2 regions of the Streptomyces sp. NPDC030820 genome follow, and region 1 is predicted to be linked to the other one. Evidence: riboswitches for the same ligand, from Rfam matches in the RefSeq annotation. Region 1 holds a riboswitch; the other holds the start of a gene.
The links. Region 1 has a riboswitch for cyclic di-AMP ahead of ACZ418_RS28840 (M23 family metallopeptidase). Riboswitches for the same ligand answer to the same signal wherever they lie in the genome.
Positions count from the first base shown of each region.

Region 2: it holds a riboswitch for cyclic di-AMP, as region 1 does, so the genes downstream of both, ACZ418_RS15030 (M23 family metallopeptidase) here and ACZ418_RS28840 (M23 family metallopeptidase) in region 1, are expected to answer to the same signal.

Region 1 is NZ_JBVIEB010000011.1:121,425-128,648, reverse strand. Features, by position in the region: gene ACZ418_RS28855 (bifunctional acetate--CoA ligase family protein/GNAT family N-acetyltransferase) at 1-336, opposite strand, end outside; gene ACZ418_RS28850 (HPr family phosphocarrier protein) at 514-795, shown strand; gene ACZ418_RS28845 (GntR family transcriptional regulator) at 944-1,630, opposite strand; gene ACZ418_RS28840 (M23 family metallopeptidase) at 1,830-2,576, opposite strand; cyclic di-AMP (ydaO/yuaA leader) riboswitch at 2,589-2,751, opposite strand; gene ACZ418_RS28835 (M16 family metallopeptidase) at 2,964-4,352, opposite strand; gene ACZ418_RS28830 (M16 family metallopeptidase) at 4,349-5,743, opposite strand; gene ACZ418_RS28825 (DNA gyrase/topoisomerase IV subunit A) at 6,051-7,224, shown strand, end outside.
Region 2 is NZ_JBVIEB010000005.1:16,900-24,123, reverse strand. Features, by position in the region: gene ACZ418_RS15045 (MarR family winged helix-turn-helix transcriptional regulator) at 1-30, opposite strand, end outside; gene ACZ418_RS15040 (dihydrofolate reductase family protein) at 108-1,241, shown strand; tRNA gene ACZ418_RS15035 (tRNA-Met) at 1,298-1,371, opposite strand; cyclic di-AMP (ydaO/yuaA leader) riboswitch at 1,692-1,838, shown strand; gene ACZ418_RS15030 (M23 family metallopeptidase) at 1,848-2,873, shown strand; gene ACZ418_RS15025 (aldo/keto reductase) at 2,945-3,889, shown strand; gene ACZ418_RS15020 (PrsW family glutamic-type intramembrane protease) at 3,991-5,397, opposite strand; gene trmB (tRNA (guanosine(46)-N7)-methyltransferase TrmB) at 5,440-6,264, opposite strand; gene lhgO (L-2-hydroxyglutarate oxidase) at 6,322-7,224, opposite strand, start outside.

The sequences.
Region 1 (7,224 bases):
GGCGGGTGCGGAGGCGGGCATGCCGTCGGCGCCGATGCGGTCATAGCGTACGGTGGCGATGAACTCGCCGCCGATGGTGGCCGCGAGTCCCACCCGGTCCACAAAGTCGTGGTGCGTGAAGCGGTGGACGTCCTTGGCGGAGAGCCTGGGGTACGGCGCGAAGAAGCGGTAGTACTTCGACTCGTCCGAGACCTGCTCGTAGAAGCTGACCAGGCGGTCGGCGTCGTCAACGGTGATGGGCCTGATGCGCGCGGTACCACCGTCGCGCAGCACCACGTCCGCCTCCCAGTGGGCGGGGTACTGGTGCCGGTCCTGCCGGTCCGCCGAGGTCTGCATGGGCCCCAGAGTACGGCTCGCGTCCGACAACGGCGCAGGGCAGTCTGTGGAGGACGGAAGCCGGAACCGAGGCCGCGGTTCCGACGCCACACCGGGCGGACGAAGGTCCGCTCGGGGCACGCTTCACGATATGGGAAACTGGTCTAGACAACCCTGAAGACTGAAGGGCAGCAACACATGGCTGAGCGCCGCGTCAACGTCGGCTGGGCCGAGGGCCTCCACGCCCGCCCCGCCTCCATCTTCGTCCGAGCCGCCACGGCCGCAGGCGTCCCGGTGACGATCGCCAAGGCTGACGGCAACCCCGTCAACGCGGCCTCCATGCTGGCCGTCCTGGGCCTGGGCGCCCAGGGCGGCGAGGAGATCGTGCTGGCCTCCGACGCCGAGGGCGCGGACGTCGCCCTCGACCGGCTGGCCAAGCTGGTCGCCGAGGGCCTCGAGGAACTGCCCGAGACGGTCTGAACAGCAGCACGCTGATACGCCGGAGCCGCGTCGCCCCTTTTCGGGCGGCGCGGCTCTGCGTTTCCGGGCTCTTTGCGCGCACACCGGAATTGAGGCAGCGGGAAATACAGCGCAGCCGAATACCTCTTCTTTGTATACGGCGCCCGTGTTAATGCCGGAGGCCCGACATGTTTACGGCGTGTTGCGAAGTCCTCACACGCTCGCCGGTCCCGGAAAAACGCAGCCGGTGCACGGCCGTCGCGCGCTCGGTGTGCAGCGCCGTGAGCGCCCGCGCGCGCTCCCCGTCGCCGCGCGCCACCGCATCGACGATGGCGCCGTGCTCCGCCCAGTAGTCCACCGGGCTCGGCGGCGCCTCCACCGCGTACATCCAGGCGATCTTGTGCCGCAGCTGGCTGAGCATCGCGGTCAGCGAGGGGCTGCCACAGGCCTGGGCGAGCGTCTCGTGGAACCAGCCGCCCAGCGAGCGCAGATCGTCGCTGTTGCCCCTGCGAGCCCGCTCCTGGCCCAGCCTGACCAGGCCGCGCAGCACCTTCAGATGAGCCTCGGTGCGCCGCTGGGCGGCCCTGGCGGCACCGAGCGGCTCCAGCAGCAGGCGCATCTCCAGCAGATCGGCGGCCTCCTGCTCGGTCGGCTCGGCCACGCACGCGCCCGCGTGCCGGCGGGTCACCACGAAGCCCTCGGCCTCCAGGGTCCGCAGGGCCTCGCGGACGGGGACGCGCGAGACGCCGTAGCGGCGGGCCAGGACTTCCTCGGTCAGCCGGCCGCCGCGCTCGTAGACACCCGCGACGATGTCGTCCCGGATGGCCGTGCACACCGAGTGCGCCGGAATACGCATGACCGACCTCCGCCTTAATCCCCGTGAAACGTCGACGATGGACGCGTGTTCCGTGACTCTATTCCAATGAGCCGGAATTTCCGACGGCGGGCCGGAATCCATGGATATTTTTTGGTCAGCGGATCGGGTGGCGCCCGTGAAAAAACGACGAAAGCCCCGGCTCGGTGAGCCGGGGCTTCGCAGGTCGCGCGAAGGGGCGTCAGACGGTCACGCCGTGCTTGCGGAGGTAGGCGACGGGGTCGACGTCCGAGCCGTAGTCGGGGGTCGTACGGGCCTCGAAGTGCAGGTGCGGGCCGGTGGTGTTGCCGGTCGCGCCGGACAGGCCGATCTGCTGGCCCGGGGTGACCTGCTGGCCCACCGAGACGCCGATGGACGACAGGTGGCCGTACTGGGTGTACATGCCGTCGGCCATCTTGATCACGATCTGGTTGCCGTACGCGCCGCCCCAGCCGGTGGAGACGACGGTGCCGGAGCCGACCGCGTGGACCGGGGTGCCGCTCGCCGCGTGGAAGTCGATGCCGGTGTGCGAGCCGGAGGACCACAGGGAGCTGCTCGCCTTGTAGCCGGTGGAGACGTAGGAGTTCGCGATCGGGGCGACGAAGGTGTTCAGCAGGCGCTTGCGCTCGGCCTCCCGGGCGGCGCGGGCCCTGGCCTCGCGCTCCTCCTTCGCCTTCTTCGCCGCGGCCTCCTCGGCCGCCTTCTGCTCGGCGGCCTGCTTCTGCGCGGCGGCCTGCGCGGCGATGTGCTCGGCCACGTCGTCGCTCAGGGTGAGGACCGGTGTGAGGCCGGTCTGCCCCACGGTGTTCTCGGCGGCGAGCGCCGGGGAGGCGGCGAGGGTGCCGATGGCACCGGTGGTGGTGAGGGCCGCGATGCCCGCCGCCTGAGCGGTGGTGCGCTTGACCCGGCCGGGCTTGCGGTGCTTCCCGGTGGCGCACATGAACGCCATGGAGTGGCTGGTCCTTTCCTTCCCTCTCGCCTACCGGGTTAGCTGACGGGTTCGGAGCAGGAAGGTCTCCTACGGGCCCCCTCGCGCTCGCGCGGGCGCCCGATTCACCCCAGGGACTGCGTGGGTCCCCGGCTCCCCTGGCTCGCGCCGTACGGGGACTCGGCGATTGCTGTCCGGTGCCGCGGGTGCGGCGCACTGCCTACGACGAACAGCCCGGGTGACGCTACGTAAGCCGGCTTTCGAACCCCAAACGGATCCGGGCTTTTGTAGCGCATCCCACAGGGCAGACAGGCAACCTCCACCTCAAATCGGGCATCCCGTAAGGGAGCGAAAACGGCAGGGGCCCTGACGGTCCGTAGACCGACAGGGCCCCACGCGCGCGTGCGGTTACTCGGCCGCCACGACTGTCACTTCACCGATGCCGAGCGCCTCCACCGGTGCCTTGATCTGCGAGGCGTCACCGACGAGGACGGTCACCAGACGGTCCACCGGGAAGGCGTTCACGACGGCCGCCGTGGCCTCCACCGTGCCCGTCGCCGCGAGCTGCTGATAGAGCGTCGCCTGGAAGTCGTCGGGCAGGTGCTGCTCGACCTGGTCGGCCAGCGTGCTCGCGACGGCCGCCGCGGTCTCGTACTTCAGCGGCGCCACCCCGACGAGGTTCTGCACGGCCACGTCCCGCTCGGCGTCGGTCAGGCCGTCCGCCGCGAGGGTGCCCAGCACCTTCCACAGGTCCTCCAGCGCGGGGCCGGTGTTGGGGGTGTCCACGGAGCCGCTGATGGCGAGCATCGAGGCGCCCGTGCCGTCCGGCGCGGACCGGAGGACCTGGCCGAAGGAGCGCACACCGTAGGTGTAGCCCTTCTCCTCGCGCAGGACGCGGTCCAGGCGGGAGGTGAGGGTGCCGCCGAGGCAGTAGGTGCCGAGCACCTGGGCGGGCCACACCCGGTCGTGCCGGTCGGGGCCGACGCGGCCGATGAGCAGCTGCGTCTGCACGGCGCCGGGCCGGTCCACGATGACCACGCGCCCGGTGTCGTCGGCGGTCACCGGCGGCACGGGCCGCGGCTCGCCCGGGGTGCCGGTCCAGGCGCCCAGGGTGTCGGCGAGCAGCGCGTCCAGGTCGACTCCGGTGAGGTCGCCGACCACCACCGCGGTGGCCGTGGCGGGGCGTACGTGCCGGCCGTAGAAGGCGCGTACGGCGGCGGCGTCGATCTTCTCGACGGTCTCCTCGGTGCCCTGGCGCGGGCGCGACATGCGCGAGACCGCCGGGAACAGCTCCTTGGAGAGCTCCTTGGCGGCCCGGCGGGAGGGGTTGGCCAGCTCGTGCGGGATCTCGTCCAGGCGGTTGCGGACCAGCCGCTCCACCTCGCTGTCGGCGAAGGCGGGCGCGCGCAGCGCGTCGGCGAGCAGGCCGAGGCCCTTGGCCAGGCGCGAGGCCGGGACCTCCAGGCTGAGCCGGACGCCGGGGTGGTCGGCGTGCGAGTCCAGCGTGGCGCCCGCGCGCTCCAGCTCGGCGGCGAACTCCTCGGCGGAGTGCTTGTCGGTGCCCTCGGAGAAGGCCCGCGCCATGATCGTGGCGACGCCGTCCAGGCCGGCGGGCTCGGCGTCCAGGGGCGCGTCCAGCAGCACCTCGACGGCGACGACCTGCTGGCCGGGGCGGTGGCAGCGCAGCACGGTCAGGCCGTTGTCGAGCGCGGTGCGCTCGGGGGCCGGGAAGGCCCAGGGCTTGGCCTCGCCGGCCTGCGGCTGGGGGTGGAAGTCCATGGTGGCGAGCTCGGTCACTTGGCCGTCTCCTCGTTCTCGTTACCGGCCTCTACGGTGGCTTCCTGCTCCGGGTCCTCGGGAACGTCGGCGTCCGGGGCCTTCTCCGGGGACTTCGGTTCATAGACCAGGACCGCGCGGTTGTCGGGGCGCAGACGGGCCTGGGCGACCTCCTGGACCTCCTGCGCGGTCACCTCCAGGACGCGCTTGACGGCGGTGAGGGCGAGCTGCGGGTCGCCGAACAGGACGGCGTACCGGCACAGTTCGTCGGCGCGGCCGGCGACCGTGCCCAGCCGGTCCAGCCACTCGCGCTCCAGCTGGGCCTGGGCGCGCTCCATCTCCTCGGGCGTGGGGCCCTCCTCGGCGAACCGGGCCAGCTCCTCGTCGATGGCGGTCTCGATGACCGGCACCTCGACGTCACCGGAGGCCTTCACGTCCAGCCAGCCCATGGAGGGCGCGCCGGCGAGCCGCAGCAGGCCGAAGCCGGCCGCGACGGCCGTACGGTCGCGGCGGACCAGCCGGTTGTACAGGCGGGAGGACTCGCCGCCGCCGAGGATGGTCAGGGCGAGGTCGGCGGCGTCGCACGCGCGCGTGCCGTCGTGCGGCAGGCGGTAGGCGGCCATCAGGGCGCGCGCCGGTACCTCCTCGACGACGACCTCGCGCTTCTGCTCGCCGATCACGTCCGGCAGGGAGCCCTCGCGGGGGGCGGGCTTGCCGTCGTGGGACGGGATCGACCCGAAGTACTTCTCGATCCAGGCGAGGGTCTGCTTGGGGTCGATGTCGCCGACCACGGAGAGCACCGCGTTGTTCGGCGCGTAGTAGGTGCGGAAGAACTGGCGGGCGTCCTCCAGGGTGGCCGCGTCCAGGTCCGCCATCGAGCCGATCGGCGTGTGGTGGTAGGGGTGGCCCTCCGGGTACGACAGGGCGGTCAGCTTCTCGAAGGCGGTGCCGTAGGGCACGTTGTCGTAGCGCTGGCGGCGCTCGTTCTTGACGACGTCCCGCTGGTTCTCCATGGACTCGTCGTCCAGGGCGGCCAGCAGCGAGCCCATGCGGTCGGCCTCCAGCCAGAGGGCGAGCTCCAGCTGGTGGGCGGGCATGGTCTCGAAGTAGTTGGTGCGCTCGAAGCTGGTGGTGCCGTTGAGCGAGCCGCCGGCGCCCTGCACCAGCTCGAAGTGACCGTTGCCCTTGACCTGCGCCGAGCCCTGGAACATCAGGTGCTCGAAAAGGTGAGCCAGGCCGGTGCGCCCCTTGACTTCGTGGCGGGAGCCGACGTCGTACCAGAGGCAGACCGCCGCCACCGGGGTCAGGTGGTCCTCGGAGAGCACCACGCGCAGACCGTTGGCCAGGCGGTGCTCGGTCGCTGTCAGGCCCCCGGAGCCTGCCTCGGCTGTGGTCGTGTGACCCATGGGCATGTACATCCCTTCGCGAGCGGAGGCGGTTGTGAAAACCGCGGTTTTCCTGCCGTTCCTGCCACTGTATGCAAACCGCGCGGGGCCTCGGCGAAGTTCCCGCGGGACGTACGCCCACAGCGGATCGCGTAGCCTGCGACTCGCGTGCCCGCAGGACGGCCGGCGGGCACTGTGCGGTGCCGGTCCGGTGTGCCTTGCGGTGCCGGGCGGACCATGGAAGACCGGGCCATGGCCCGGGTTGTCAGTGCCGCGGTCCACAATGGTCCGCGTCAGATCCATCAAACGCTTCAGTAGCAAGGAGCCGGCAGCGATGGCCCGCCGCAGCACGAAGACCCCGCCGCCCGACGATTCCTACGAGGAGAAGATCCTCGACATCGACGTCGTGGACGAGATGCGTGGCTCCTACCTCGAGTACGCGTACTCGGTCATCTACTCGCGCGCCCTGCCGGACGCCCGTGACGGCCTCAAGCCGGTGCACCGCCGGATCGTGTACCAGATGAACGAGATGGGCCTGCGCCCCGACCGCGGCTATGTGAAGTGCGCGCGTGTCGTCGGCGAGGTCATGGGCAAGCTGCACCCGCACGGCGACGCGTCGATCTACGACGCCCTGGTGCGCATGGCCCAGCCGTTCTCCATGCGCGTGCCGCTGGTCGACGGCCACGGCAACTTCGGCTCGCTGGGCAACGACGACCCGCCGGCCGCCATGCGGTACACGGAGTGCCGGCAGGCCGAGGCGACCAGCCTGATGACCGAGTCGATCGACGAGGACACGGTCGACTTCGCGCCGAACTACGACGGCCAGGAGCGGGAGCCGGTGGCGCTGCCCGCCGCCTTCCCGAACCTGCTGGTCAACGGCTCCTCGGGCATCGCGGTCGGCATGGCGACGAACATGCCGCCGCACAACCTGCGCGAGGTCATCGCGGCCGCCCGCCACCTGATCAGGCACCCGAACGCGGACCTGGACGCGCTCATGAAGCACGTCCCGGGCCCGGACCTGCCCACCGGCGGCCGGATCGTCGGCCTGGACGGCATCCGGGACGCGTACGCGACGGGCCGCGGCACCTTCAAGATGCGCGCGACGGTCTCGGTCGAGACGGTGACCGCCCGCCGCAAGGGCCTGGTCATCACGGAACTGCCCTTCGCGGTCGGCCCGGAGAAGGTCATCGCGAAGATCAAGGACCTGGTCAACAGCAAGAAGGTCCAGGGCATCGCCGACGTCAAGGACCTCACCGACCGCGAGCACGGCCTGCGCCTGGTCATCGAGGTCAAGAACGGCTTCGTGCCGGAGGCGATCCTGGAGCAGCTGTACAAGCTGACCCCGATGGAGGAGTCCTTCGGCATCAACAACGTCGCGCTGGTGGACGGCCAGCCGCTCACCCTGGGCCTGAAGGAGCTGCTGGAGGTCTACCTCGACCACCGCTTCGACGTGGTCCGGCGCCGCAGCGAGTTCCGCCGCGGCAAGAAGCGGGACCGGCTGCACCTGG
Region 2 (7,224 bases), on a different contig from region 1:
CTCCTCGGGGGTGAGCCAGCGGGTCGTCATGCCGCCAGTGTAAGTTTGTTTCAAACTTGAACCAAGCTCGGCTTGAACCAAGCCTCGCCTCGCAGGAGACCGCGCCGATGTCGTACCCGTACGTGCTGCTGTCCGCCGCCGTCTCCCTCGACGGCTACCTCGACGACACCGGTCCCGACCGGCTCCTGCTGTCCAGTCCTGCCGACTTCGACCGGGTCGACGCGGTACGGGCCTCCGTCGACGCCATCCTGATCGGCGCCGGCACGATCCGCGCCGACAACCCGCGGCTGCTGGTCAACTCCGCCGAGCGCCGCGCCGCCCGCGTCCGGGCGGGCAAGCCGGAGTACCCGCTGAAGGTGGCGGTCACCGCCACCGGCGACCTCGACCCCGACGCCAACTTCTGGCACACCGGCGGCGACAAGCTCGTCTACACGACCGACCACGGCGCCGAGCGGGCGGTCCGGCGCGTCGGTGACACCGCCGATGTCGTCCCGCTCGGCCCCCGCCTCGACTGGCGGGCCCTGTTGTCCCACCTGCACGACGTGCGCGGAGTCGGACGGCTCATGGTCGAGGGCGGCGGCACGGTGCACACCCAGCTGCTGCAGCTGGGTCTCGCCGACGAGCTCCAGCTCGTCCTCGCGCCGCTGTTCGTCGGCGACCCGGCCGCGCCCCGCCTGTTCGGCCCCGGTGGCTACCAGGCCGGCCGGCTGCGCCTGACCGAGACCCGCCGGATCGAGGACGTGGTCCTCATGCGCTACGAGCCCACCGCCCCCGGCACCGGCCCGGTCGCCACCGCCGCCGACCGTCACTGGCTGCGCACCGCCTGTGAACTCGCCGCGCTGTGCCCGCCCTCGGAGACGGCGTTCAGCGTCGGCGCGGTGGTGGTCGCGGCGGACGGTACGGAGCTGGCTCGTGGTCACTCCCGGGAGGGCGAGGATCCCGTGGTCCATGCGGAGGAGGCGGCGCTTGCGAAGGTCGACCCGGCGGATCCCCGGTTGGCCGGTGCCACGGTGTACAGCAGCCTGGAGCCCTGTGCCCGGCGTGCCTCGCGGCCCGCGCCCTGTGCCGAGCTGATCCTTCGGGCGGGGGTACGGCGGGTGGTCACGGCGTGGCAGGAGCCGGACACGTTCGTCGCGGGAGCCGACGGTACGGGGCTGCTGGTCAAGGGGGGTGCGGAGGTCGTCGCACTGCCCGAGCTGGAGGAACTCGCCAAGGCGCCGAACGGGCATCTGCTGGGCTGAGCCCGTCACACACTCAGGGCCCGGAATCCTTGGGATTCCGGGCCCTGAGTCTTCAGTAGCGGGGACAGGATTTGAACCTGCGACCTCTGGGTTATGAGCCCAGCGAGCTACCGAGCTGCTCCACCCCGCGTCGTTGTGTCTCTACTGTACACCACACGCTCATCCGGTCGGCGCCACACCGCTTGCGCCCCTCGCCGGCCCGTGATCGCCGGTCGATCACTTTCACCGACAGTGACCGGACGACCGCCCTCCGCATAACATCTGAGACACCATCAAAAACACCGACACTCATGTACGGCGGTCAACTCGCCCGGTTTGCAGCGCTCCTGACCGGTAAGTCCACGGCCGGAAACGTTAATGATCAAGCCGAACGGCTTGGAAAGTGGCTGTCACGTCTATTAACGTTCGATAACGCAGCGCGGTCGTCCCAGCCGTCACAAGAGTCGGCTCCGTGCGCACGCGCCGAATCCCGCAAGGGAGCCGGGGAACCACCACCTTGGGGTGAATCGCGCGAATGCCGCAGTTGGTATACGCGCGTAGGAGACCTTCCTGCTCCGAACCCGTCAGCTAACCCGGTAGGCGGAGGAAGGAAAGGAGTACGCCCGAGTGGCGTCCAACCGGCCCGCCCCAGAAGCCCCGTTCATGCCCCCGCAAGCCGAGCCGGAGACCTTCGGCTACGGCGCCTACCGCGCCGAGGAGGGGCCCTGGGAGGAGTGGAACCCCACCGAGGACTCCGTCACCTCGCTCCGCGGCCGGCACCGCGTCTCCAAACAGCGCGGCGGTTTCGCGCGCAGCTCCACCGTCCTCGGCGTCGGCGTGCTGGCCGCGGTCGGCGCGGGCGGCATGGCCAGCGCGAACACCGGCAAGCCGCCGGTCTCCATATCCCTGCCGGACCTGGACTCCGTCGAGCACATCTTCGGTGCCAACCCCACCGACGCTCCCCAGGCCACCTCCGGCCTCAGCAAGGTGGGCGTGAGCACCGACAGCGCCGACAGCAGCAACGCCGGCGAGGCCCTGCGCAACCGGATCATGGCCCAGGCCGAGCAGCAGAAGGGCCAGGCCGACAGCAAGGCCACCGCCGCCGCGATCGCCGCCGCCGATCAGCAGACCGCGGCCGCGGCCGCCAAGGCGGAGCAGGCGGCCGCCGCCAAGGCCGCTGCCGCCAAGGCGCAGGCGGAGGCCGACGCCAAGAAGGCGGCCGAGGCCAAGCGGCTCGCCGAGCTGGCCAAGCAGTACACGCTGCCGGTCGTCTCGTACACGATCACCGGCACCTTCGGGCAGCCCGGCGCGATGTGGTCCTCCGGCTACCACACCGGCCTCGACTTCGCCGCCCCCACCGGCACCCTCATCAAGGCCATCCACAGCGGCACGGTCACCGAGGCGGGCTGGGCCGGCGCCTACGGCTACCGCACCGTCCTGACCCTCGACGACGGCACCGAGCTCTGGTTCTGCCACCAGTCCTCGATCAACGTCTCCGTCGGCCAGAAGGTCTCCACCGGCCAGGTCATCGGCCGGGTCGGCGCCACCGGCAACGTGACCGGCCCGCACCTGCACCTGGAGGTCCACCCGAACGGCCAGGCCACCGCCATCGACCCGGCGCCCTGGCTGCGCGAGAAGGGCCTCACCCCCTGACAGCCGTCTGTCCGGAGGACTTTGCACCGGCGGCGGAATGCGATGATCCGTCGCCGGTGTTGATGCAGAGCATGACTTCTCTGCGCACACTCGGCTCCTCCGGCCTCGAGGTCTTCCCGCTCTGCCTCGGCGGCAACGTCTTCGGCTGGACCGCCGACGAGGAGACCTCCTTCGCCGTCCTCGACGCCTACACGGCGGCCGGCGGCAACTTCATCGACACCGCCGACTCCTACTCGGCCTGGATCGAGAGCCACAAGGGTGGCGAGTCCGAGACGGTGATCGGCAAGTGGGTCAAGTCCCGCGGCAACCGTGACCGCGTCGTCATCGCGACCAAGGTCAGCCAGCACCCCGAGTTCCAGGGCCTGTCCGCCGCCAACATCAAGGCCGCCGCGGACGCGTCCCTGCGCCGCCTGGACACCGACTACATCGACCTCTACTACACCCACTTCGACAAGCCCGAGATCCCGGTCGAGGAGATCATCGGCGCGCTGGACGAGCTGGTGAAGGCGGGCAAGGTCCGCCACATCGCCGCCTCCAACATCAGCCCCGAGCGCCTGAAGGCCTCGCTCGACTTCTCCGACCGCGAGGGCCTGGCCCGCTATGTCGCCCTCCAGCCCCACTACAACCTCGTCTCCCGCGACACCTACGAGGGCCCGCTGCAGGACCTGGCCGCCAAGGAGGGCCTGTCCTCCGTGCCCTACTTCTCCCTTGCCGCGGGCTTCCTGACCGGCAAGTACCGCCCCGGCACCAAGGTCGACAGCGCCCGCGCGGGCCGCGCCCAGGAGTACGCGGAGTCGGAGCGCGGCCAGAAGGTCCTCTCGGCGCTCGACGAGATGGCCGCCGCCCACGACGCCCCCGTCGCCACGGTCGCCCTCGCCTGGCTCGCGGTCCAGCCGACGATCACCGCCCCGATCGCCTCGGCCCGCACGGTGGACCAGCTCCCGGACCTGCTGGGCGTGGTGGACCTGAAGCTGACGGACGAGGAAGTGGCACAGCTGACGCAGGCGTCGGCCTAGTGCTCCATCAGTGACAGGCTCCGCCTGTTTCCCCCCGCCGCAACGGCGCTCTGCCAGGGCGGCGCGGTCCGGCGGTGCCGAACCCTCCGCAACCCGACCGGCTACGACCGATACGGGTTGTACACGGAATACGGCACCGCCGGATACCCGTAACCCGGCCCGGCTGCCGGAGGCATCTGTACGGGCGGATACCCGTAACCCGGCCCGGCCGCCGGAGGCATCTGCACCGGCGGATACCCGTAACCCGGCCCGGCCGCCGCAGGCATCGGCGCCCAGTACACAGGCAACGGAACCGTTGCCCGGGCGGCGTACTCCAGCGCCGGCCGAGCCACTTCCCTCCGCTGCCACAGCTCGTCCAGCAGCTCCCGCTCCCGTACGACGAAGTCGGCCCCCGCCTTCCCCTTGCGTCCCCGGTGCCGCAGAAAGGCGAGCGAGGTGGCGTACGCCTCGTACTGCGTCACCGTCCGCGCCGCCGGCCGGCCACCGTGGTGCCGGGCGTAGTCACGGGCCGTCCGCCGCGCCCGCATCGACCCGAGCGCGAGCGGTTCGGCCGGCCCCAGCCACCCGGCCAGCACATACGCCGGCAGCTCCTCGCGCACGGTCCGCAGCTCCCGCTGCCGGGTCCAGATCGCGAGCCAGGTCAGCAGCCCGAACACGGGCACCATGAATCCGCCGTAGACGGCGAAGAACCCGAACTCGCCGAAGGTGGAGGAGCCGTTCCAGAAGGCGTGCATGCTCATCGCGAGCAGCAGGCCGCAGACCGGCAGCAGCACCCGCCGGGCGCGCTGCCGCTCGGCGGAGAACGCGGCGAAGCCGAAGCCGAGGCCGGTGAGGGTGGTGAACAGGGGGTGCGCGAACGGCGACATCACGATGCGCACGAAGAAGGTGGCGGCGGTGACGGAGGCGATACCAGCGCCGCCGCTGACCTGGTCGGCGCCGAATGCCGTACCCAGGTAGAGGATGTTCTCGGTGAACGCGAACCCGGTGGCGGTGATGCCCGCTATCACCACCCCGTCGACGATCCCGGTGAAGTCACGTCTGCGGAAGAGAAAGACGAGCAGGACGGCGGCGGCTTTGGCGGACTCCTCCACGATGGGCGCGATCACGGTGGCGCCCAGGGTGTCGGCACTGGTCGGATCGGCGGTGGCGGTGGCTATCCACTTGGTCGCGAAGCTGTTGGCGACGATGGCTATCAGCGCCGCCGCGCACGCTCCCCAGGCGAAGGCGAAGACCAGGTTCCGCCAGGGGCCCGGCTCCACCCGGTCCAGCCACCGGAAGGCGGCTAGCAGCCAGGGCACGGGCAGCACGGCAAGACCGAGCCCGACGAGAAACCCCTCGGTGCCGGTCTGCCTGCGCACCAGCGCGAGGATGACGAGACCGGACAGCGCGAGCAGTGTGATCAGCGCCCCGTACCGCACCCACCTGCGCTGCCACCAGTGCGGATGGCGGAGCAGCACGGGGCCGTGGGGGCCCGGCGGATACGTCGGAAACGGAGGACTGGTGGCCACGGCATCGACCCTAACGGTGTCGGGGCGAGGGGCTGGAGCGGTTTACCGGCCCTGATGCGGTACGCGACGGAAGAGCAGATCGTTCACCACATGTCCCTTGTCCAGTCCCTGCCCCTCGAAACGGGTCAGCGGCCGGAACTCGGGGCGCGTGGCGAAACCGCCGTCCGCCTGCGTGTTCTCGAAGTCGGGATGGGCGCTGAGCACCTCGAGCATCTGCTCGGCGTACGGCTCCCAGTCGGTCGCGCAGTGCACGATCGCTCCGGGCTTCAGCCGGGTCGCGGCGAGCGTCAGGAACTCGGGCTGGATGAGCCGCCGCTTGTGGTGCCGCTTCTTGGGCCAGGGATCCGGGAAGTAGACCCGCAGCCCGTCGAGCGAGTCGGGGGTGAGCATCTCCCGGAGCAGGATGATCGCGTCCCCGTTGCCCACGCGCACGTTGGACAGCCCGCTCCGGTCGGCGAGAGCCAGCAGATTGCCCTGGCCCGGGGTGTGCACGTCGACGGCGAGGATGTTGGTGTCCGGGTCGGCGGCGGCCATCTGCGCGGTGGCCTCGCCCATCCCGAACCCGATCTCCAGGACGACGGGCCCGTCGTTCCCGAACAGCTCACCGAGGTCGATGACCTGCTGCCCGTCGATGTCCAGCCCCCACTTGGGCCACAGCCGCTGCAGGGCGTCCGCCTGCCCGGCGGTCACCCGGCTGCGCCGTGGCTGAAAACTCCGGATCCGCCGCTCGAAGTGCGACCCGGCGGGATCGGCCTTGGGACCGTCCGGAAACCGGGGCTCCCCCTTGGCCCGGGTATGCCGGATGGACGCGCCGGGGGTGTGGGGGGCCGGCAAGGGGGCTTCGGGGGCGTTGAGGAAGTCAGACACAGTAGGACAGATTTTACGGCGCGGCCCTGACGAACGGACCGGCACCCGGGACGCCCACTACAGCGCACCGAGCATGTCCAGCACCCGGCGTCCTACCTCTCGCCCGATCGGCAAGGAAGCGGTGGCCGCGGGCGAGGGCGCGTTCAGTACATGCACGGCGCGAGCCCCCTCCTTGATCAGGAAGTCGTCCACCAGCGTCCCGTCCCGCAGCACCGCCTGCGCCCGCACCCCGGCCGGGGCCCGTACCAGGTCGTCCGGCTCCACCCCGGGCAGCAACCTCCGCACAGCCTCCAGAAACGCCCCCTTGGACAAGGACCGCCGCAGCTCCCCGGCCCCGTATCTCCAGTGCCGACGGGCGATCGCCCACGACCCCGGCCAGGCCACGGTCCCGGCCAGCTCCCGGGGGCGTACGACCCCCCAGCCGTACCCCTCCCGGGCCAGGGCCGGCACCGCGTTGGGGCCGATGTGCACGCCTCCGTCGATGCCCCGGGTCAGATGGACCCCGAGGAACGGGAAGGCCGGATCCGGCACCGGATACACCAGCCCGCGCACCAGCTCCGGCCGCGCCAGCTCGTAGTACTCCCCGCGGAACGGCACGATCCGCACCTCTGGCTCGTCCCCGGTCAGCCGCGCGATCTCGTCGCAGTACAGCCCGGCGCAGTTCACCAGCACACGCGCGCGTACGACGTCTCCGCCCGAGGTGAGTACGGCCACGCCCCGCTCCGGCCGCCGGTCGACCCGTACGACCCGCGTCCCGTACCGGATCTCCGCGCCCGAGCCCCGCGCCAGCTGCCGGGCGACCCCCACGAAGTCGCACACCCCGGTCGTGCCGACGTGTATCGCCGCCAGTCCGCGCACCTCGGGCTCGTACTCACCGATCTGCGCGGAGCCCAGCTCCCGCACCGGAATGCCGTTCTCCCGGCCGCGCTGCACGAGCGCGTGCAGCCGGGGCAGCTCCTC